One region of the Leclercia pneumoniae genome, then DNA from elsewhere that is predicted to be linked to it. Evidence: predicted binding sites of a transcription regulator. Region 1 holds the regulator's gene; each other region holds the start of a gene.
The links. Region 1 encodes Fur, which represses iron uptake genes when iron is present. Its sites were predicted from a motif close to ATAATAATGAGAACNACTATCAA; they were not measured.

Region 1 (6,939 bases):
ATCGAAACGCAGGAAAGAGGCCCCTGCGCTCTCTTCGCCACCGAAGCCGAAGCTACCGTCATGCAGACCATCCACGAACCATTTGAAGCCTACCGGAACTTCGACCAGGTTGCGGCCGAGGTCGTTCACCACCCGGTCGATCATGGCGGAGGAGACCAGCGTCTTACCAACGGCGACCTCTTTGCCCCACTGTGGACGGTGCTGGAACAGGTAGTTAATCGCCACCGCCAGGTAGTGGTTCGGATTCATCAGCCCAGCCGGGGTGACGATGCCGTGGCGGTCATAATCCGGGTCGTTAGCGAAGGCCAGAGCGAACTTGTCGCGCAGCGCCAGCAGCCCCGCCATCGCACACTCCGATGAGCAGTCCATACGGATTGCGCCGTCTTTATCCAGGTGCATAAAGCGGAAGGTTTGATCGACCTGATCGTTAACCAGGGTCAGATCCAGCTTGTAAAACTCGGCGATACGTTTCCAGTATTCAATACCGGAGCCGCCGAGCGGATCGACGCCCAGCTTCAGGCCCGCTTTCTGGATAGCCGCCATATCGAGGATATCCGCCAGCCCTTCAACGAAGGGTTGCACCAGATCCTGCTCTTTCACGTGGCCAGAGGCCATCGCCGCGTCCAGAGAGATACGCTTCACGCCTTTCAGACCATCGGCCAGCAGCGCGTTAGCACGATCTTCCACCACTTTGGTGACGTTGGTGTCAGCCGGGCCACCATTAGGTGGGTTATATTTGATACCGCCATCTTCCGGCGGGTTATGCGACGGGGTGATGACGATACCATCGGCCTGCGCCCCGCCCTTTTTGTTATGCACCAGAATGGCGTTGGAGACGGCAGGGGTCGGCGTATAGCCGTTATTTTCCTGCACGATCACGTCTACGCCGTTGGCAGCCAGCACCTCCAGCACGGAGATAAATGCGGGCTCAGAGAGCGCATGGGTGTCTTTACCCACGTAGCATGGACCGGTTACACCATTTTTGGCGCGCTCTTCCGCGATGGCCTGGGCAATGGCCAGAATGTGTGGTTCGTTAAAACTGTGGCGCGCCGCGCTGCCGCGGTGACCAGACGTACCAAACTTCACTGCGTGTTCTGCGTTGCCCACCTGAGGCTTCAGCACATAGTACTGAGATGTCAGTTGAGCGACGTTAATCAAATCGCTTTGTTGTGCAGGCTGACCCGCACGAGTGTGATTTGCCATTGCCTGATCCTTCCAATGCAAGGGTTAGATTGTACCGCAAACCTTATCAGTCAATTCCGCCGGGAACTGCATGGACTGCATGATATGTTCGATCATGCTGCGCTTGCGTCCCGTGTTGGTATTGGTGATGACCCAGTACGGCGTACCAGGAACATGTTTGGGCTTAGTTTGATTGCCATTCTGCAACAGGGTCTGCTCGTCGCCCGCGAAGTAGACGCGGGTGCGGCCATGCAGAGATTCTGTTGCGTCAGCGAATGCCTTGTTATCCAGTGAATACAGTGTAGACAGCACCAGCATAAAGCGGTTGACGGCTTTCTTTTGTTCCGCGTATTCGTCCGAGAGCAGGAGCTCGCGCATCGCGCGCACTCTGTCTTTTGCCGGGGTATTCGGCTTTTCTTGCGCAGGCGCAGAAGGCAGGCGCACTTCTTTGGTGGCCGGAGCGGCAGACAGGGTGGCATTAGAAACTTTCAGCATGCGCCGTAAAATGTCGGACGCGCTCTCGCCGATATGCCGGGTCTGGCTGGCAATATAGTGATAGAGCTCGTCATCAACTTCGATTGTTTTCATCTTAATCCAGTGCGATATCTTATCTGAATACAAGTCGTTGGGAGTATAAGGTCTAAACCCAACAGCGGATAGCGTCAAACCTGAGTGGCGGCAAAAGTCAGATTAAACTGTTTCCTTGCAGCCGGGCGGCAGAATGGTCAACATAATACCCTAACCTGACATCCGTAAAAAAAGAACTTTGCCATGAAATTAAATACCCGAGCGCAATCTGCACAATCGCCGCACAATAATTCTCCCGTTGTTCTGGTTCACGGTCTGTTTGGTAGCCTGGATAACCTGGGCGTGCTGGCGCGGGATTTAGTCACCGATCACGATATCCTGCAGGTGGATATGCGTAACCACGGTCAGTCGCCTCGTTCCTCTGAAATGACCTACGCCGCGATGGCTCAGGATCTGCTGGACACGCTGGATGCGCACAACATTGAGAAAGCCGTATTGATTGGCCACTCGATGGGCGGCAAAGCGGTGATGGCGCTGACGGCGCTGGCCCCGGAACGCATTGCGGGGCTGGTGGTCATTGATGTGGCGCCGGTTAATTATCAAGTACGTCGTCATGATGAGATCTTTGCTGCTATCAATGCGGTCACGGACGCAGCGGTGACGACACGCCAGCAGGCCGCTGCGATTATGCGCCAGCATCTCGATGAAGAGGGGGTGGTGCAGTTCTTGCTGAAATCCTTTATTGATGGCGCCTGGCGCTTCGATGTTGCTGTGTTGTGGGATCAATATGCCAATATTGTGGGCTGGCAGACCGTTCCGGTCTGGCCGCATCCGACGCTCTTTATTTGCGGTGGCAACTCACCTTACGTTACCGAGGCTTACCGTGAAGCACTTCTGGCGCAATTCCCTCAGGCCCGGGCGCATGTCATTGCGGGGGCAGGACACTGGGTTCATGCTGAAAAACCTGATGCCGTGCTACGTGCCATCCGTCGTTACCTCGCTGAAGGCGAGAATTGATTAAAAAATTGATTAAAAAGAAAGCGACCGGTCGTCTGGGGGCGACCAGTCGTTGGCGTGCTGTTTTCGGTGATGTATGATGGCGCGCTTATCGCCCGGGCTTTAGCAGGGCGTCTTTGTTTCCCCCGAAGTCTCAAAATCATGGCCAAAGAACAAACGGACCGCACGACACTAGATCTGTTCGCGAATGAGCGTCGCCCGGGACGACCGAAAACCAATCCGCTTTCGCGCGATGAACAGCTGCGCATCAATAAGCGCAACCAACTTAAACGCGATAAAAGTCGTGGGCTTAAACGCGTCGAGTTAAAATTGAACGCTGACGCCGTAGATGCCCTGAACGAACTGGCCGCGGCCCGGGAGATGAGCCGTAGCGAACTTATCGAAGAGATGCTGATGCTGCAGCTGGAACAGCTGCACGGCAAAGCCTAAGTCAGAAAAATCCCCTTCTTCTTGTTTTCATGTAGCACAGAGTGCAGTCCTGCGCGATAGCAGTTTCCGCAGGCTTCTCTGTTCTGCTATGATTGCCCTTATCCGTGGACAATTTGCGCCACCATACTATTAAGTTTCAAGAGGTTATTTTACTCATGGCTATCATCGGCATTTTTTTCGGCAGCGACACCGGTAACACGGAAAACATCGCAAAAAACATTCAAAAACAGTTGGGTAAAGACGTTGCCGATGTTCATGACATAGCTAAAAGCAGCAAAGAAGATCTGGAAGGCTACGATATTCTGCTGCTGGGCATCCCGACCTGGTACTACGGCGAAGCGCAGTGTGACTGGGATGACTTCTTCCCGTCCCTCGAAGAGGTAGACTTCACCGGTAAGCTGGTTGCCCTCTTCGGCTGTGGGGATCAGGAAGACTACGCAGAGTACTTCTGCGATGCCCTGGGTACGATTCGCGACATCATCGAACCACGCGGCGCCGTGATCGTGGGTCACTGGCCAACGGCGGGCTATCACTTCGAAGCCTCTAAAGGTCTGGCGGATGATAATAACTTTGTGGGCCTGGCCATCGATGAAGATCGTCAGCCAGAGCTGACCGCAGAGCGCGTTGATAAATGGGTTAAGCAGATTCGTGAAGAGCTGCAGCTCGACGCCATTATCAATGCCTGATTGCAATACAGCGCAGCGATGACGCTGCGCTGTATTGATAGGTAATATCAATCAAAATAATTGCTACAAATTTTTAACTTTTGCTTTCATACCTGTACAATGATCCAGGTCAAACGGGGTAGCTTGATAACAACTTTGTTGGCAGCACCACGTTTTTATAAGCATACTTTGCTTGAGGCTTGCAGTTTTCATTTAAGCATGGCAGTTCTATAATGAGACGCATTATCTCAACTGCATTTTCTGTCACTTCTCTGTTTGAAGTGAATCGTTTAGCAACAGGACAGATTCCGCATGACTGACAACAATACCGCATTAAAGAAGGCCGGGCTGAAAGTCACGCTTCCTCGTCTTAAAATTTTGGAAGTACTTCAGGAACCGGTAAACCATCATGTCAGTGCGGAAGACTTATATAAACGTCTTATCGACATGGGCGAAGAGATTGGTCTGGCTACCGTTTATCGTGTTCTGAACCAGTTTGATGACGCCGGCATTGTAACCCGTCACAATTTCGAAGGCGGCAAGTCTGTTTTCGAACTGACTCAGCAGCACCATCACGATCACCTGATTTGCCTGGATTGCGGCAAAGTGATCGAATTCAGTGATGATTCCATCGAATTACGTCAGCGCGAAATCGCCGCTCGTCATGGCATTCGTCTGACCAACCACAGCCTCTACCTGTATGGTCACTGTGCTGAAGGCGATTGCCGCGAAGACGATCACGCGCACGACGCCCGTTAATCACTTCTCGTACTCTGAGCCAACCTGACGGTTGGCTTTTTTTTGCCCATCAGAAGGCAAAAAAAACCGGTGCCGCAGATGAATGCGCCACCGGGTATGATAACAACCACTTACTGTGCGTTGTTGTTACGTATTTCCTGCCAGATTTTATCGCAGCGTTTTGCCACTTCCTGATCGTTACCTGTTTTACGCGCCTGTATACAGGCCTGATAATCCATTACGCGAACGTTCTCCTGCGTAGCAAACTGTTCATGTGCTTTCTCTTTCCTTAGCACGTTCAGCACGCTCTGGCAGGCCTCCAGTTTTTCCGGGGAGCCTTGCGCCGTATTAATACAGGCGCTGTAAGCCTCTTTCAGGCGTGAATCCTCTTTCTGTGCCGGAGAGTGGGCGCAAGCCGCCAGCCCCGAGGCCAGCACGGCCACAAGAACCATTTTTTTCAACATACTCTTTGCTCCAGTCTGCGCGATGCGCATCAGAAAATGGTGAACGGTGCGATAACCATAAACTTCACGTCACGCTCATCCTGGAAGATGTTGCCATAGCCACCAGCGTAGCTCGGAATGTCGGAGTGGTTGTCGTACTGGGTGAAGTGCAGCTTAAACATGGTGCCTTTCGCACGCCCATCCTGCAGGGTATAAATCGCGTCCAGACTGTAAGCAGACTCTTTCAGACGGTAGTTAGGATCGTAATAGGCGTCTGGGGTCGCCATATCGCCCGGTTTTACATCCCAGGCGTAAGCATAAGATGCTCCCACCGCCCAGCCTGGCAGGTTCCAGTTTTTCAGATCATACATAGCGCCAAAGAAGATTGCTTTTTCGCCATCGGCGTTGAAGTCAGAACGGTTATCCCACCATACGTCCAGTCGACCATTAGAGGAGGCGTAGGTTGGCGTCATACGTTGCAGGAAGTAACCCTGCTGCCCGTCGGCCTTCACATAGGTCCCTTCGAGGCGTAAATCCACCTGCCCTACCTTGTAGCCGAAGGTAAGCGCCTGCAGCCATGCGGTGCCATCATAAATATCGTTAACGCTGCCGTCGCTGACTTTATCGCGCGTACCGTAGAACTGATAAGTGGTGGTCAGTGGGCCGCCGATAATATCCAGTTTGTAGCTGGCTTTGGCGAAGTACTGATCGATATAGCCTTCCGCCTGGCCAAATGCCGCTTCCAGCACCAGGTTATTTTTGAAGTCATATTTCGCGCCGAAGGAGTGAAGATAATCCACTTTGGTGGTTTTATCATTTTGATAAAACTTATCCATTTCGATGTGCCACGGCGATTTATATTCGTTCGTCCACATGTAAGAGAAGCTCAACGCACCGGCATCACCGTAATCAAAGTTGGCTCCGGCCTCGGCACCCTGATAGGTACCGGGCATAAAACTCCAGTGCGGGGCTAATAGTGTCTGACCGGTTGGCTGAATATAACCGCCACGCGCCCAGACCGGGCCATATTTAAATTTCGCCGCGGCTTTATAGAGGCTGATCCCGCTCTTATCGCCGGACCAGTCTTCAGAATAGGCTTTATTACTTTTTGAGAAGGCAATTTCGTTTGGATGGGCGCTGTCGCCATTCTCTGCCATTTCAATAGCGGTGAACGCTGCAATATCCAGACCAAACATATCGGCCGCATAACCCGACTGGAAATCGAGATTGGCGTTCCAGGTCGAATGAGAAAGGTTGGTTTTATATTTATCCGCATCGGTAACATCTTTACGGTCGCGCTCGCGCTGCCAGTAATAGATGCCGCCCGTCAGAGTAGAGTCATCGATAAAACCGGCGGCCTGCACCTGAGGGGCGACCACAAAACCTGACATGGCTGTGATACCGGCGATAGCCAGCGACAGCGCACTACGTTTGCCATTAAACGTACGCATAATGTATTCCTCATTGACGATTTAAAAACGCCTTAAGCGGCGTAAAAATAAAAAAGACCTGCGGTCACGGTGGCTGGAAATATCCCCGAAATTGCCACCGCCTTTAGACTATTTTTCGCGACGCGAATTATCAATGCTTTTAAGAGAGGAAAATGCAGGATTATGACGAAGTGCACATAATCAGTAGTGTTTTGAAACATTCAACAGAAGCCAGATATTTTCATAATAAATTCAAGTAAAAATCGATAGTTAAGAATAATTATTATCTTTAATCTTTCTAAAAGTACATTTTTTAGGGAATGAGTAAGTTTATTTTATAAAAAAAGTAGCAGCTCATTGACCACTAATTTCGCGAGGGGTTAAAGCGGCTAATAAATAAAATCCTGATCGATAAGCAAAAAAAAACGCCGCAGAAGCGGCGTTTGTTTGTGGTTGACCTGATTACTCGCCGATTTTGGCCCAGGTATCACGCAGCCCCACGGTACG
Region 2 (6,939 bases), 1.7 Mb from region 1:
CAAATGGCTCGTACAACACCCATCGCACGCTACCGTAACATCGGTATCAGTGCGCACATCGACGCCGGTAAAACCACTACTACCGAACGTATTCTGTTCTACACCGGTGTAAACCACAAAATCGGTGAAGTTCATGACGGTGCAGCTACCATGGACTGGATGGAGCAGGAGCAGGAACGTGGTATCACCATCACTTCCGCTGCGACTACTGCATTCTGGTCTGGTATGGCTAAGCAGTATGAACCGCATCGCGTAAACATCATCGACACCCCGGGCCACGTTGACTTCACTATCGAAGTAGAACGTTCCATGCGTGTTCTTGATGGTGCAGTAATGGTTTACTGCGCAGTTGGTGGTGTTCAGCCACAGTCTGAGACCGTATGGCGTCAGGCTAACAAATATAAAGTTCCACGCATCGCGTTCGTTAACAAAATGGACCGTATGGGTGCTAACTTCCTGAAAGTTGTTGGTCAGATCAAATCCCGTCTGGGCGCGAACCCTGTTCCGCTGCAGCTGGCTATTGGTGCTGAAGAAGGTTTCACCGGTGTTGTTGACCTGGTGAAAATGAAAGCCATCAACTGGAACGAAGCAGATGCAGGCGTGACCTTCGAATACGAAGATATCCCGGCTGACATGCAGGACCTGGCTGACGAATGGCACCAGAACCTGATCGAATCCGCAGCTGAAGCATCTGAAGAGCTGATGGAGAAATACCTGGGTGGTGAAGAACTGACTGAAGAAGAGATCAAAAAAGCTCTGCGTCAGCGCGTTCTGAACAACGAAATCATCCTGGTAACCTGCGGTTCTGCGTTCAAGAACAAAGGTGTTCAGGCAATGCTGGATGCGGTAATTGATTACCTGCCATCCCCAGTAGACGTTCCTGCGATCAACGGTATCCTGGACGACGGTAAAGATACTCCGGCTGAGCGTCACGCAAGTGATGACGAGCCGTTCTCTGCACTGGCGTTCAAAATCGCTACCGACCCGTTCGTGGGTAACCTGACGTTCTTCCGCGTGTACTCTGGTGTGGTTAACTCCGGTGACACCATCCTGAACTCCGTGAAAGCAGCTCGTGAGCGTTTCGGCCGTATCGTACAGATGCACGCTAACAAACGTGAAGAGATCAAAGAAGTTCGCGCGGGCGATATCGCTGCGGCTATCGGTCTGAAAGACGTGACCACCGGTGACACCCTGTGTAACCCGGATCACCCGATCATTCTGGAGCGTATGGAATTCCCTGAGCCGGTAATCTCCATCGCCGTTGAACCTAAAACCAAAGCTGACCAGGAAAAAATGGGTCTGGCTCTGGGCCGTCTGGCGAAAGAAGACCCGTCCTTCCGCGTATGGACTGACGAAGAATCTAACCAGACCATCATCGCTGGTATGGGTGAACTTCACCTGGATATCATCGTTGACCGTATGAAGCGTGAATTCAACGTTGAAGCGAACGTAGGTAAACCTCAGGTTGCTTACCGTGAAGCGATTCGTACTAAAGTTACCGATATCGAAGGTAAACACGCTAAGCAGTCTGGTGGTCGCGGTCAGTACGGTCACGTTGTGATCGACATGTACCCACTGGAGCCGGGCTCTAATCCGAAAGGTTACGAGTTCATCAACGACATCAAAGGTGGTGTAATTCCTGGCGAATACATCCCTGCCGTTGATAAAGGCATTCAGGAGCAGCTGAAGTCTGGTCCGCTGGCAGGTTACCCGGTAGTAGACATTGGTATCCGTCTGCACTTCGGTTCTTACCACGACGTTGACTCCTCTGAACTGGCGTTTAAACTGGCTGCTTCTCTTGCCTTTAAAGATGGCTTTAAGAAAGCGAAACCAGTTCTGCTTGAGCCAATCATGAAGGTTGAAGTAGAAACTCCGGAAGAGAACACCGGTGACGTTATCGGTGACTTGAGCCGTCGTCGCGGTATGCTGCGTGGTCAAGAATCCGAAGTGACTGGCGTTAAGATCCACGCTGAAGTTCCGCTGTCTGAAATGTTCGGATATGCAACTCAGCTGCGTTCTCTGACCAAAGGTCGTGCATCATACACCATGGAATTCCTGAAGTATGATGATGCACCGAACAACGTTGCTCAGGCCGTTATCGAAGCCCGTGGTAAATAATCCACAGGATTAAAACCTAAGTCCCGTGCTCTCTCCAGAGGGGAGAGCACTATAGTAAGGAATATAGCCGTGTCTAAAGAAAAATTTGAACGTACAAAACCGCACGTCAACGTTGGTACTATCGGCCACGTTGACCACGGTAAAACTACTCTGACCGCTGCAATCACTACCGTACTGGCTAAAACCTACGGCGGTGCTGCTCGTGCATTCGACCAGATCGATAACGCACCAGAAGAAAAAGCGCGTGGTATCACCATCAACACTTCTCACGTTGAATATGACACCCCGACTCGCCACTACGCACACGTAGACTGCCCAGGCCACGCCGACTATGTTAAAAACATGATCACCGGTGCTGCGCAGATGGACGGCGCGATCCTGGTTGTTGCTGCGACTGACGGCCCTATGCCTCAGACCCGTGAGCACATCCTGCTGGGTCGTCAGGTAGGCGTTCCTTTCATCATCGTGTTCCTGAACAAATGCGACATGGTTGATGACGAAGAGCTGCTGGAACTGGTAGAGATGGAAGTTCGTGAACTGCTGTCTCAGTACGATTTCCCAGGCGACGACACCCCAATCGTTCGTGGTTCCGCGCTGAAAGCGCTGGAAGGCGAAGCAGAGTGGGAAGAGAAAATCATCGAACTGGCTGGCTACCTGGATTCTTACATCCCTGAGCCAGAGCGTGCGATTGACAAGCCGTTCCTGCTGCCAATCGAAGACGTATTCTCCATCTCCGGTCGTGGTACCGTTGTTACCGGTCGTGTAGAGCGCGGTATCATCAAAGTTGGCGAAGAAGTTGAAATCGTTGGTATCAAAGACACTGCTAAGTCTACCTGTACTGGCGTTGAAATGTTCCGCAAACTGCTGGACGAAGGCCGTGCTGGTGAGAACGTTGGTGTTCTGCTGCGTGGTATCAAACGTGAAGAAATCGAACGTGGTCAGGTTCTGGCGAAGCCAGGCTCCATCAAGCCACACACCAAGTTCGAATCTGAAGTGTACATCCTGTCCAAAGACGAAGGCGGCCGTCATACTCCGTTCTTCAAAGGCTACCGTCCGCAGTTCTACTTCCGTACAACTGACGTGACCGGTACCATCGAACTGCCAGAAGGCGTTGAGATGGTAATGCCAGGCGACAACATCAAGATGGTTGTGACTCTGATCCACCCAATCGCGATGGACGACGGTCTGCGTTTCGCAATCCGTGAAGGCGGTCGTACCGTTGGCGCGGGCGTTGTTGCTAAAGTTCTGGGCTAATTAATTATCCCTGAATTAAAAAAGGACGCTTCGGCGTCCTTTTTTGTTTTCTACAATTTAATGCTGTCACAAATTCTCGCATTTTTTGTACTCTCCCGGCGCGTATCCTGCGGCTTGTGCTATTGTAATCATAACCATTCTCACTTACACTTTGCGCATATTTTGAACGGGAGTGCGTATGTACGTTTGTCTTTGTAATGGTGTGAGTGATAAAAAAATCCGTCAGGCCGTTCGTCAATTTCAGCCACAATCCTTCCAACAGCTACGCAAGTTTGTTCCAGTCGGAAATCAATGCGGTAAGTGCGTTCGTGCTGCCCGTGAGATCATGCAGGATGAACTGATGCAGATCCCAGAATTCAAAGAGATTGCCTGAGCGCCTATCTTTTTTTTGACATCCCTGTAGCCCGTTCTACGCTTCAATGAGTGGAAGCGGAGGGACTATATAATGAAAGGTGATGTTAAAATCATAAGTTATCTCAATAAATTATTGGGAAATGAGCTTGTCGCAATCAATCAGTATTTTCTTCATGCACGTATGTTCAAGAATTGGGGCTTAACTCGCCTCAACGACGTTGAATATCACGAATCCATCGATGAAATGAAGCACGCCGATAAGTATATCGAGCGTATTCTCTTCCTCGAGGGTATCCCAAATCTGCAGGACCTCGGCAAGCTGGGTATCGGCGAAGATGTCGAGGAGATGTTGCGTTCCGATCTGCGGCTGGAGCTGGAAGGGGCGAAAGACCTTCGTGAAGCGATAGCCTATGCGGACAGCGTTCATGATTATGTGAGCCGCGATATGATGATCCAGATCCTTGCAGACGAAGAAGGCCATATCGACTGGCTGGAAACGGAGCTGGATCTGATCGATAAAATTGGTGTGCAGAATTATCTACAGTCTCAGATTAAAGTGGAAAGCTAACCAGGCTTTGCCATCCAGTAAGTAAACCTGCTGCCGCCATAAAGGGGCCAAAAGGCAGCGGGTTTTTAAACAGTTTCTCTCCCGGCTTTATCATTGATCGTATCAACACATAAACAGTGGCCATCAGCGCCGCGGCGAGCGCCAGTACGGGCAAAACACACCAGCCATGCCATGCACCGAGAGCCGCTAAATACTTCACATCGCCATATCCCATACCTTCTTGCTTGCACACTAGCCTGTAACCCCAATAGATAAGCGCGAACCCTGCGTAACCTGCCATCGCGCCAGTTATCGCGGCTGGCAAAAAGTCAGGGTTGATACAGAGATGAAAAAGTAGTCCGGACCATAACAGCGGGCATAGGTACCTGTCTGGCAGCAAGCCGGTACGGATATCGGCACGTATGAGAATGGCGGTCAAAGCCAGATACGCTAGCAGGAAGGGGAGGGCATTCAGCATCATAAAAACCTCAGTACAATGGATATGGCCGTACTTTTCTCAAATCCATAAATGCGCGACAAATAGCAAGATGCAGAACTGGAAAGCGCTATCCAAAGAAGAGACGCAACGTGTGGAAGTTGCAGTAGAGGTACGAGCAAGCACGCGAAATTGTTCTGGACCGCCTGTTTTCTAAACTAAGCTTGCGTCGCGCCCAGATTTACGTATAATGCGCGGGCTTGTCGTAATTGACGGCGGGTTCAATCTGAACCAGGGTAACTCATTTTGTTACTCAATAATGCTCCCAATTGGGGAGCTACGTAAGAACGGTTACACTCTCCCATCAATCGTAATGGGTTTGAGGAGTAATCATTTTCGTTTATAAAATAATTGGAGCTCTGGTCTCATGCAGAACCAAAGAATCCGTATCCGCCTTAAAGCGTTTGATCATCGTCTGATCGATCAATCAACCGCGGAAATCGTCGAGACTGCTAAGCGCACTGGTGCGCAAGTCCGTGGTCCGATCCCGCTGCCGACCCGCAAAGAGCGCTTCACCGTTCTGATCTCTCCGCACGTAAACAAAGACGCGCGTGATCAGTACGAAATCCGCACTCACAAGCGTCTGGTTGACATCGTTGAGCCAACTGAGAAAACCGTTGATGCTCTGATGCGTCTGGATCTGGCTGCCGGTGTAGACGTGCAGATCAGCCTGGGTTAATCAGGTCATCGAGCGATTGAGAGGTTGAAACAATGATTGGTTTAGTCGGTAAAAAAGTGGGAATGACCCGCATCTTCACTGAAGATGGCGTTTCTATCCCAGTAACCGTAATCGAAGTTGAAGCAAACCGCGTTACTCAGGTTAAAGATCTGGCTAACGATGGCTACCGCGCTGTTCAGGTTACCACTGGTGCTAAAAAAGCTAACCGTGTAACCAAACCAGAAGCGGGTCACTTCGCTAAAGCTGGCGTAGAAGCTGGCCGTGGTCTGTGGGAATTCCGTCTTGCTGAAGGCGAAGAGTTCACCGTAGGTCAGGACATTAGCGTTGAGCTGTTTGCTGAAGTTAAAAAAGTTGACGTAACCGGTACCTCTAAAGGTAAAGGTTTCGCTGGTACCGTTAAGCGCTGGAACTTCCGTACCCAGGACGCTACCCACGGTAACTCCTTGTCTCACCGCGTACCGGGTTCTATCGGTCAGAACCAGACTCCGGGCAAAGTGTTCAAAGGCAAGAAAATGGCAGGTCAGCTGGGTAACGAACGTGTAACTGTTCAGAGCCTGGACGTAGTACGTGTTGACGCTGAGCGCAACCTGCTGCTGGTTAAAGGTGCGGTCCCGGGTGCAACCGGTAGCGACCTGATCGTTAAACCAGCTGTGAAGGCGTAAGGGGATAGCAATGGAATTAGTATTGAAAGACGCGCAGAGCGCGCTGACTGTTTCCGAAACTACCTTCGGTCGTGATTTCAACGAAGCGCTGGTTCACCAGGTTGTTGTTGCTTATGCAGCTGGTGCTCGTCAGGGTACTCGTGCTCAGAAGACTCGTGCTGAAGTAACTGGTTCTGGCAAAAAGCCATGGCGCCAGAAAGGTACCGGCCGTGCGCGTTCAGGTTCTATCAAGAGCCCGATCTGGCGTTCAGGTGGCGTGACCTTCGCTGCGCGTCCACAGGACCACAGTCAAAAAGTTAACAAAAAGATGTACCGCGGCGCGCTGAAAAGCATTCTGTCCGAACTGGTACGTCAGGATCGTCTGATCGTTGTCGAATCATTCTCTGTTGAAGCGCCTAAAACTAAGCTGCTGGCACAGAAACTGAAAGACATGGCTCTGGAAGATGTGCTGATCATCACCGGTGAGCTGGACGAGAACCTGTTCCTGGCTGCGCGCAACCTGCACAAGGTTGACGTACGCGATGCAACTGGTATCGACCCGGTTAGCCTGATCGCCTTCGACAAAGTCGTAATGACTGCTGATGCTGTTAAGCAAGTTGAGGAGATGCTGGCATGATTCGTGAAGAACGTCTGCTGAAGGTGCTGCGCGCACCGCACGTTTCTGAAAAAGCGTCTACTGCGATGGAAAAAACTAACACCATCGTTCTCAAAGTTGCTAAAGACGCGACCAAAGCAGAGATCAAAGCTGCTGTGCAGAAACTGTTTGAAGTCGAAGTCGAAGTCGTTAACACCCTGGTAGTTAAAGGGAAAGTTAAACGTCACGGACAGC
Region 3 (6,939 bases), 2.0 Mb from region 1:
GGATCCTCTATGAGGTGGATGCGCGACTGCGTCCCTCTGGCGCGGCGGGCATGTTGGTCACCTCGACCGAATCCTTTGCCGACTATCAGCAAAACGAAGCCTGGACGTGGGAGCATCAGGCGCTGGTGCGCGCCCGGGTGGTGTATGGCGATCCGCAGTTAACCGCGCAATTCGACACCATTCGTCGGGATGTGCTTACCACCCCGCGCGAGGGCGAGACCCTACAAACTGAAGTGCGTGAAATGCGCGACAAGATGCGTTCGCATCTTGGCAATAAGCACCGGGATCGCTTCGATATCAAGGCCGATGAGGGCGGGATCACCGATATTGAGTTTATTACGCAATATCTGGTACTGCGTCACGCGCACCTGAAACCAAAGCTGACCCGCTGGTCGGATAACGTACGCATTCTGGAACTGCTGGCGCAAAACGACATCATGGATGAAGCGGAGTCGCTGGCGTTAACCCGGGCTTACACCACGCTACGTGATGAGTTGCACCATCTGGCATTGCAAGAGCAGCCTGGCCATGTGGCTCCAGAGTGCTTCGCGGCAGAGCGAGAGCTTGTGCGGGCCAGCTGGCAGAAGTGGCTGGTGGAACCGTGCGTAACAAAACAAGTGTGATATTATCGCGCGCAAATTGTGAATCTTTCTGGAGTCAGGAATGAAAGTAACACTGCCAAAGTTTGAACGGGCTGGCGTGATGGTTGTGGGCGATGTAATGCTGGATCGCTACTGGTACGGACCCACCAGCCGCATCTCCCCGGAAGCGCCGGTACCGGTGGTAAAAGTTGATACCATTGAGGAGCGTCCTGGCGGCGCGGCAAACGTGGCGATGAACATTGCCTCCCTCGGCGCGCATTCGCGTCTGGTGGGGCTGACAGGTATTGATGATGCGGCGCGTGCCCTGAGCAAAACGCTGGCCGACGTGAACGTCAAATGTGATTTCGTTTCTGTGCCTACCCATCCCACCATTACCAAGCTGCGCGTGCTATCGCGTAACCAGCAGCTGATCCGTCTCGACTTTGAAGAGGGGTTTGAGGGAGTAGATCCGCAACCGCTGCACGAGCGCATCAACCAGGCGCTGGGCAACATTGGCGCGCTGGTGCTCTCTGACTACGCCAAAGGGGCGCTGGCGAGCGTACAGCAGATGATTCAGCTGGCGCGTAAAGCCAATGTGCCTGTGCTGATCGACCCGAAAGGGACAGACTTCGAACGCTATCGTGGTGCCACGCTGCTGACGCCTAACCTCTCTGAGTTTGAGGCGGTGGCGGGCAAGTGCAAAAACGAAGCTGAGCTGGTAGAGCGCGGCATGAAGATCATCGCCGATTTCGAACTTTCTGCGCTGCTGGTGACCCGTTCCGAACAGGGGATGAGCCTGCTGCAGCCCGGCAAAGCGCCGCTGCATATGCCAACCCAGGCCCAGGAAGTCTATGACGTGACCGGTGCGGGCGATACGGTGATTGGCGTGCTGGCGGCGACGCTTGCGGCGGGCAATACCCTGGAAGAGGCGTGTTACTTTGCCAACGCCGCGGCAGGCGTGGTGGTGGGCAAACTGGGCACCTCTACCGTCTCGCCGGTTGAGCTGGAAAACGCCGTGCGTGGCCGCGCAGAGACGGGCTTCGGCGTGATGACCGAAGACGAGCTTAAAGACGCCGTTGCCGCAGCGCGTAAGCGGGGCGAAAAAGTGGTGATGACCAATGGCGTGTTCGACATCCTGCATGCCGGCCACGTCTCCTATCTGGCCAACGCGCGCAAGCTGGGCGATCGCCTGATTGTGGCGGTCAACAGCGATGCCTCGACAAAACGTCTGAAGGGCGAGACCCGTCCGGTCAATCCTCTGGAACAGCGCATGATTGTACTGGGTGCGCTGGAGGCGGTGGACTGGGTGGTGTCGTTTGAAGAGGACACGCCGCAGCGCCTGATTGCCGGTATCCTGCCCGATCTGCTGGTGAAAGGCGGTGATTATAAGCCAGAGCAGATCGCCGGTAGCGAAGAGGTATGGGCTAACGGCGGTGAAGTGATGGTGCTGAACTTTGAAGATGGCTGTTCAACGACGAACATCATCAAAAAGATACAGAAAGATAGTGAATAAAAAAACGGGCCTGATGGCCCGTTTTTTTATACCTGATCGTCGACCGGTGGAATAGCCGGGGCCGGTTTCACTTCCGCAGGGGTGTTGCGGTTTTCCAGCTCTGTCAGACGTTGCTCAAGCAGGGCGATTTTTTCGCGGGTACGCAACAGCACCTGAGTCTGGACGTCAAACTCTTCGCGGCTCACCAGATCCAGACGCATCAGCTGCGATTGCAGGATCTGACGGATCTTCTTCTCTACATCGTCACCAAAATCACGAATGCCTTTCGGCATGGATTCATGGACCTGACGGGCAATCTGTTCAATTTTTTTCGGGTCAATCATTGTCGTTTCCCTTGATGAAAAGGTGTTAATGACCATTGTAGCGCGTAACGCGGATCCATAAACCAGATTTGTATGAAGCTAATGCGTTGCCGAACATAATCATTAGCGTTATAGTTATCTCGCTTATTCTCAGGGCGGGGCGAAATTCCCCACCGGCGGTAAATCAACCTTACGTTGAAAGCCCGCGAGCGCTTCAGGTGTGAGCCTGAAGGTCAGCAGATCCGGTGTAATTCCGGGGCCGACGGTTAAAGTCCGGATGGGAGAGAGTAACGATCAAGTCGGGCGAGGCCCGCTCACGTTATTTTTTTGCCGCTTTGCGGCGCTCCTAAGACTGCCCTGATTCTGGTAACCATAATTTTAATGAGGTTTATTTACCATGAATCAGACGCTACTTTCCTCTTTTGGTACCCCTGTCGAACGTATCGAACAGGCTCTAACCGCCCTTCGTGAAGGTCGCGGTGTAATGGTGCTTGACGATGAAGATCGTGAAAACGAAGGTGATATGATTTTCGCCGCCGAAACCATGACCGTTGAGCAGATGGCGCTGACCATTCGCCACGGCAGTGGGATTGTCTGCCTGTGTCTTAACGAAGAGCGCCGTAAGCAGCTGGATCTGCCAATGATGGTAGAAAACAACACCAGCGCCTTCGGCACCGGCTTTACGGTAACCATCGAAGCAGCCCACGGCGTGACCACTGGCGTGTCTGCTGCCGACCGTATTACGACCGTTCGTGCCGCCATTGCCGACGGCGCAAAACCTTCCGATCTGAACCGTCCGGGCCACGTCTTTCCGCTGCGCGCGCAGCCGGGCGGCGTTCTGACCCGCGGTGGTCACACTGAAGCAACCATCGATCTGGTGACTCTGGCAGGCTTCAAGCCAGCCGGCGTGCTCTGTGAACTGACCAACGACGACGGCAGCATGGCGCGCGCGCCAGAGTGCATCGACTTTGCCGTGAAGCACAACATGGCCGTTGTCACCATTGAAGATCTGGTGGCCTATCGTCAGGCACATGAGCGCAAAGCCAGCTAATTGAATGAAAAACGCCGGGTTAACCCGGCGTTTTTTTTATCCTATCCCTGCGGTTTGTAGCAGGACCAGACTTAGCCCCATCACCGACATGCCGCAGAGCACGCCATAGCTCGGGTTATTGTTAGGATCGATCTCTTTTGCCAGCGGCATGAGTTCATCCACGGACAACGCCACCATAATCCCCGCGACCGCAGCCATGATGGCCGCCATCACCACCGGTGAAATCAGGCTTCCCAGAATCAGCCATGCCAGCACGCCGCCAAGAATCTCTGCCATACCGGAGATCCCAGCCCAGAATACCGCTTTACGTTTAGAGCCCGTGGCGGCATAGACCGGTCCGGCCACCGCCAGACCTTCAGGAATATTGTGCAATGCCACGGCCAGCGCGATACCAAAGCCCAGCTCAAGGTTATTGCTGGCGGTAACGTAGGTGGCGACCCCTTCCGGGAAGTTATGCAGGCTGATGCCCAGCGTCAGCAGCACGGCGGTACGTTTGATATTGCCCGGCAGCGGTTTCGACCCTTTTTGCATCAGATCCTGCGGATGCGCATGGGGCAGCATCCGGTCCAGCGCAAAGTAACCCAGCAGGCCGAAGACAAACATGCCATAGCCCAGCACCGGCGACATGCCCTCGGTACCCAGCGCGGCGGGCAGCATCTCCATGAGTGATATCAGCAGCATAATGCCCGCGGCAAAGCCGAGGGAGAAGGCCAGCACGCGGTTAGACGGTTTCTGGCCCAGCACGCCGAGAATCGCACCAATAAACGTGGCGGCGCCTGCAAGTATGGTCAGAAGCAAGGGTACTGACATGTCTCTCTCCTTTTGATAACGATTCTCATTAATATTAAGGGCTAAAAGCGGGCAAAGCGAGAGGGCCGCTACGCCTTTACCATTCCCTTACATTCAAATTTCCTGAAGATCATCATCATGCTTATCCGGGTTCATCTTAGCGCGATAGCGCGTAATGTGATGCTATTAAATCGACATCTTATGTAAGGATATCACCATGACTGCTTCTCGTATGCCAGCGCTGTTTTTGGGGCACGGTAGCCCGATGAACGTGCTGGAGGATAACGTCTATACCCGCGCATGGCGTCATCTGGGCGAGACCTTACCGCGTCCGAAGGCTATCGTGGTGGTGTCCGCCCACTGGTTCACCCGCGGTACTGGCGTGACCGCGATGGAAGCGCCGAAAACGATCCACGATTTTGGCGGTTTTCCACAGGCATTGTATGACACGCACTACCCGGCGCCGGGTTCGCCCGAGCTGGCGCAGGCGCTGGTTGAAAGGCTGGCGCCCGTCCCGGTGGCGCTGGATAAAGAGGCCTGGGGCTTCGACCATGGCTCCTGGGGCGTGCTTATTAAGATGTATCCGGAAGCAGACATCCCCATGGTGCAGCTTAGCATCGACAGCACCAAACCGGCGGCCTGGCATCTGGAGATGGGGCGCAAGCTGGCAACATTGCGTGACAAGGGCATTATGCTGGTGGCCAGCGGTAATGTGGTGCACAACCTGCGTACCGCGCGCTGGCATGGCGAACATACGCCCTATCCCTGGGCGACATCGTTCAACGATTTTGTAAAAGCGAATCTTCACTGGCAGGGGCCCGCCGGAGAGCATCCGCTCGCGAATTACCTGGAACACGAAGGCGGCTCGCTGTCGAATCCCACGGCTGAACATTTCTTGCCTCTGCTGTATGTGCTGGGGGCCTGGGATGGTGAAGAGCCGATAACGATCCCGGTCGACGGAATTGAGATGGGGAGCCTGAGCATGTTGTCGGTACAGGTGGGTTAAAACATGCCCGGTAGCGCAGGCCACCGGGCAAGGTTTACTCTACAAAGATGTGCGGATAGAAGCGTGACAGATCCTGGGTAATCAGCGCCCGGTCTTCACGAATACCAATCCCGGCTGGCTCGTCGTTGATAAGCCAGCTGCCAATCAGGACATAGCTGTCGCCAAATTTAGGCAGTTGATAAAACTGCTGGACGATCATTCCCTCTTCACCGTACGGACCTTCAACGGCTTCCACCGTTTTACCGTTTTCGATAATCGATACGTTGGCACCTTCGCGGGAGAAGATCGGTTTCACGACATACTTATCCATGGGCGGATAGTCATCTTCGGCGAAATAAGCAGGCAGCAGGTTAGGGTGATCCGGGAACATCTCCCACAGCATCGGCAACAGCGCTTTGTTCGAGATGATGCTCTTCCATGCTGGCTCCAGCCAGCGCACGCCGGCATCTTCCAGCTTGGTGGAGAACATCTCGCGCAGCATGAACTCCCACGGATAGAGCTTGAACAGATTGCTGATGACCTGGTCCTGCAGATCAGTAAACTGACCTTTCTCACCCAGACCAATGTCTTCCATATACAGAAATTCGGTGGCGACCTCTGCTTCTGCAGCGCAGTCCTGCAGATACTGCACGGTACCCCGATCTTCTACCGTATCGCGGCAGCAGGCCAGATGCAGCAGGTTGAAACCGTGCTGCTCACGCAGCTCGGCAAAGCGCGCAATCAGCTTTTCCTGCAGGCTGTTAAACTGATCGCTACCTTCCGGCAGCTTGCCCGCCTGGAGCTGATCTTCCAGCCAAATCCACTGGAAGAACGCCGCTTCGTACAAGGAAGTCGGCGTATCGGCGTTATTCTCAAGTAGCTTAGGTTCACCAACGCCATCCCACGCCAGATCGAGGCGGGAATAGAGCGACGGTTGATACGTTTCCCAGGACTGGCGAACGAAACCCCAGGTGTGTTTAGGAATGCGGAATTTGGTCATTAGCGCATCGCTGGCAATGACCTTATCGACGACTTTCAAACACATCTGATGCAGTTCGGCAGTCACCTCTTCCAGCTTTTCAACCTGCTCAAGAGTGAGCTTGTAATAGGCCTCTTCACACCAGTACGGTTCGCCGTACATGGTGTGGAAGTTAAAACCATATTCAGTGGCTTTTTCGCGCCAGTCCGGGCGCTCGACAATACTGACTCGTTCCATTATCAGCCGCCCATGGAGCGGGTCGAGGTGCCCGTGGCACTACGCTGCATGGAGGTCTGTTTCGCAACAGATTCCCCAAAGCCGCCGCGGGTCACGGTGCTGGTGGTCGCCGGTTTTGGCGCCATCGCGGTTTTCGGTACCGTCATGGTACGGCCCGGCTGCGCGGCGCCGTATCCCTTACCGCTGGCGTCGGTATATTTGCCGTAGGCAGGGCTGTTCGGATTTTTGGAGCTAAACAGCGGCTGCTGCTGGTAGCCTGCGCCACCGCTCATCAGGCGGCCCATCATATAGCCCGCCATCAGCGGCATCCAGAAACTGCCGCTGGATTGCGCCTGCGCCTGGTTTTCTGGCGCGGTGCCAGCCTGTGCCGGTGTTGGTGCCTGCTGACACTGACCTTCACCGAATTCGGCTACGCAGTCTTCACGGCTGGCGTATTTCGGCGCAGTACGTTCAGCCTCTTTCAGGGCACTGTTGTAAGCGGTGGTACATTCCGCTTTGTTGC

Region 2: the regulator Fur is predicted to act here: its motif matches at 3,494-3,516, upstream of bfd (bacterioferritin-associated ferredoxin).
Region 3: the regulator Fur is predicted to act here: its motif matches at 4,270-4,292, upstream of zupT (zinc transporter ZupT).

What each region holds. Positions count from the first base shown of each region.
Region 1 covers NZ_CP071383.1:1,231,744-1,238,682, reverse strand. The annotation lists gene pgm (phosphoglucomutase (alpha-D-glucose-1,6-bisphosphate-dependent)) at 1-1,203, opposite strand, end outside; gene seqA (replication initiation negative regulator SeqA) at 1,228-1,770, opposite strand; gene ybfF (esterase) at 1,954-2,727, shown strand; gene ybfE (LexA regulated protein) at 2,869-3,156, shown strand; gene fldA (flavodoxin FldA) at 3,312-3,842, shown strand; gene fur (ferric iron uptake transcriptional regulator) at 4,134-4,580, shown strand; gene chiQ (ChiQ/YbfN family lipoprotein) at 4,691-5,020, opposite strand; gene chiP (chitoporin ChiP) at 5,053-6,453, opposite strand; gene glnS (glutamine--tRNA ligase) at 6,895-6,939, opposite strand, start outside.
Region 2 covers NZ_CP071383.1:3,905,436-3,912,374, reverse strand. The annotation lists gene fusA (elongation factor G) at 4-2,118, shown strand; gene tuf (elongation factor Tu) at 2,188-3,372, shown strand; gene bfd (bacterioferritin-associated ferredoxin) at 3,551-3,745, shown strand; gene bfr (bacterioferritin) at 3,818-4,294, shown strand; gene JZ655_RS19025 (prepilin peptidase) at 4,278-4,751, opposite strand; gene rpsJ (30S ribosomal protein S10) at 5,137-5,448, shown strand; gene rplC (50S ribosomal protein L3) at 5,481-6,110, shown strand; gene rplD (50S ribosomal protein L4) at 6,121-6,726, shown strand; gene rplW (50S ribosomal protein L23) at 6,723-6,939, shown strand, end outside.
Region 3 covers NZ_CP071383.1:3,657,435-3,664,373, reverse strand. The annotation lists gene glnE (bifunctional [glutamate--ammonia ligase]-adenylyl-L-tyrosine phosphorylase/[glutamate--ammonia-ligase] adenylyltransferase) at 1-623, shown strand, start outside; gene hldE (bifunctional D-glycero-beta-D-manno-heptose-7-phosphate kinase/D-glycero-beta-D-manno-heptose 1-phosphate adenylyltransferase HldE) at 664-2,094, shown strand; gene ubiK (ubiquinone biosynthesis accessory factor UbiK) at 2,121-2,417, opposite strand; FMN riboswitch at 2,539-2,689, shown strand; gene ribB (3,4-dihydroxy-2-butanone-4-phosphate synthase) at 2,794-3,447, shown strand; gene zupT (zinc transporter ZupT) at 3,484-4,257, opposite strand; gene ygiD (4,5-DOPA-extradiol-dioxygenase) at 4,454-5,242, shown strand; gene JZ655_RS17725 (glutathionylspermidine synthase family protein) at 5,277-6,437, opposite strand; gene JZ655_RS17720 (DUF1190 family protein) at 6,440-6,939, opposite strand, start outside.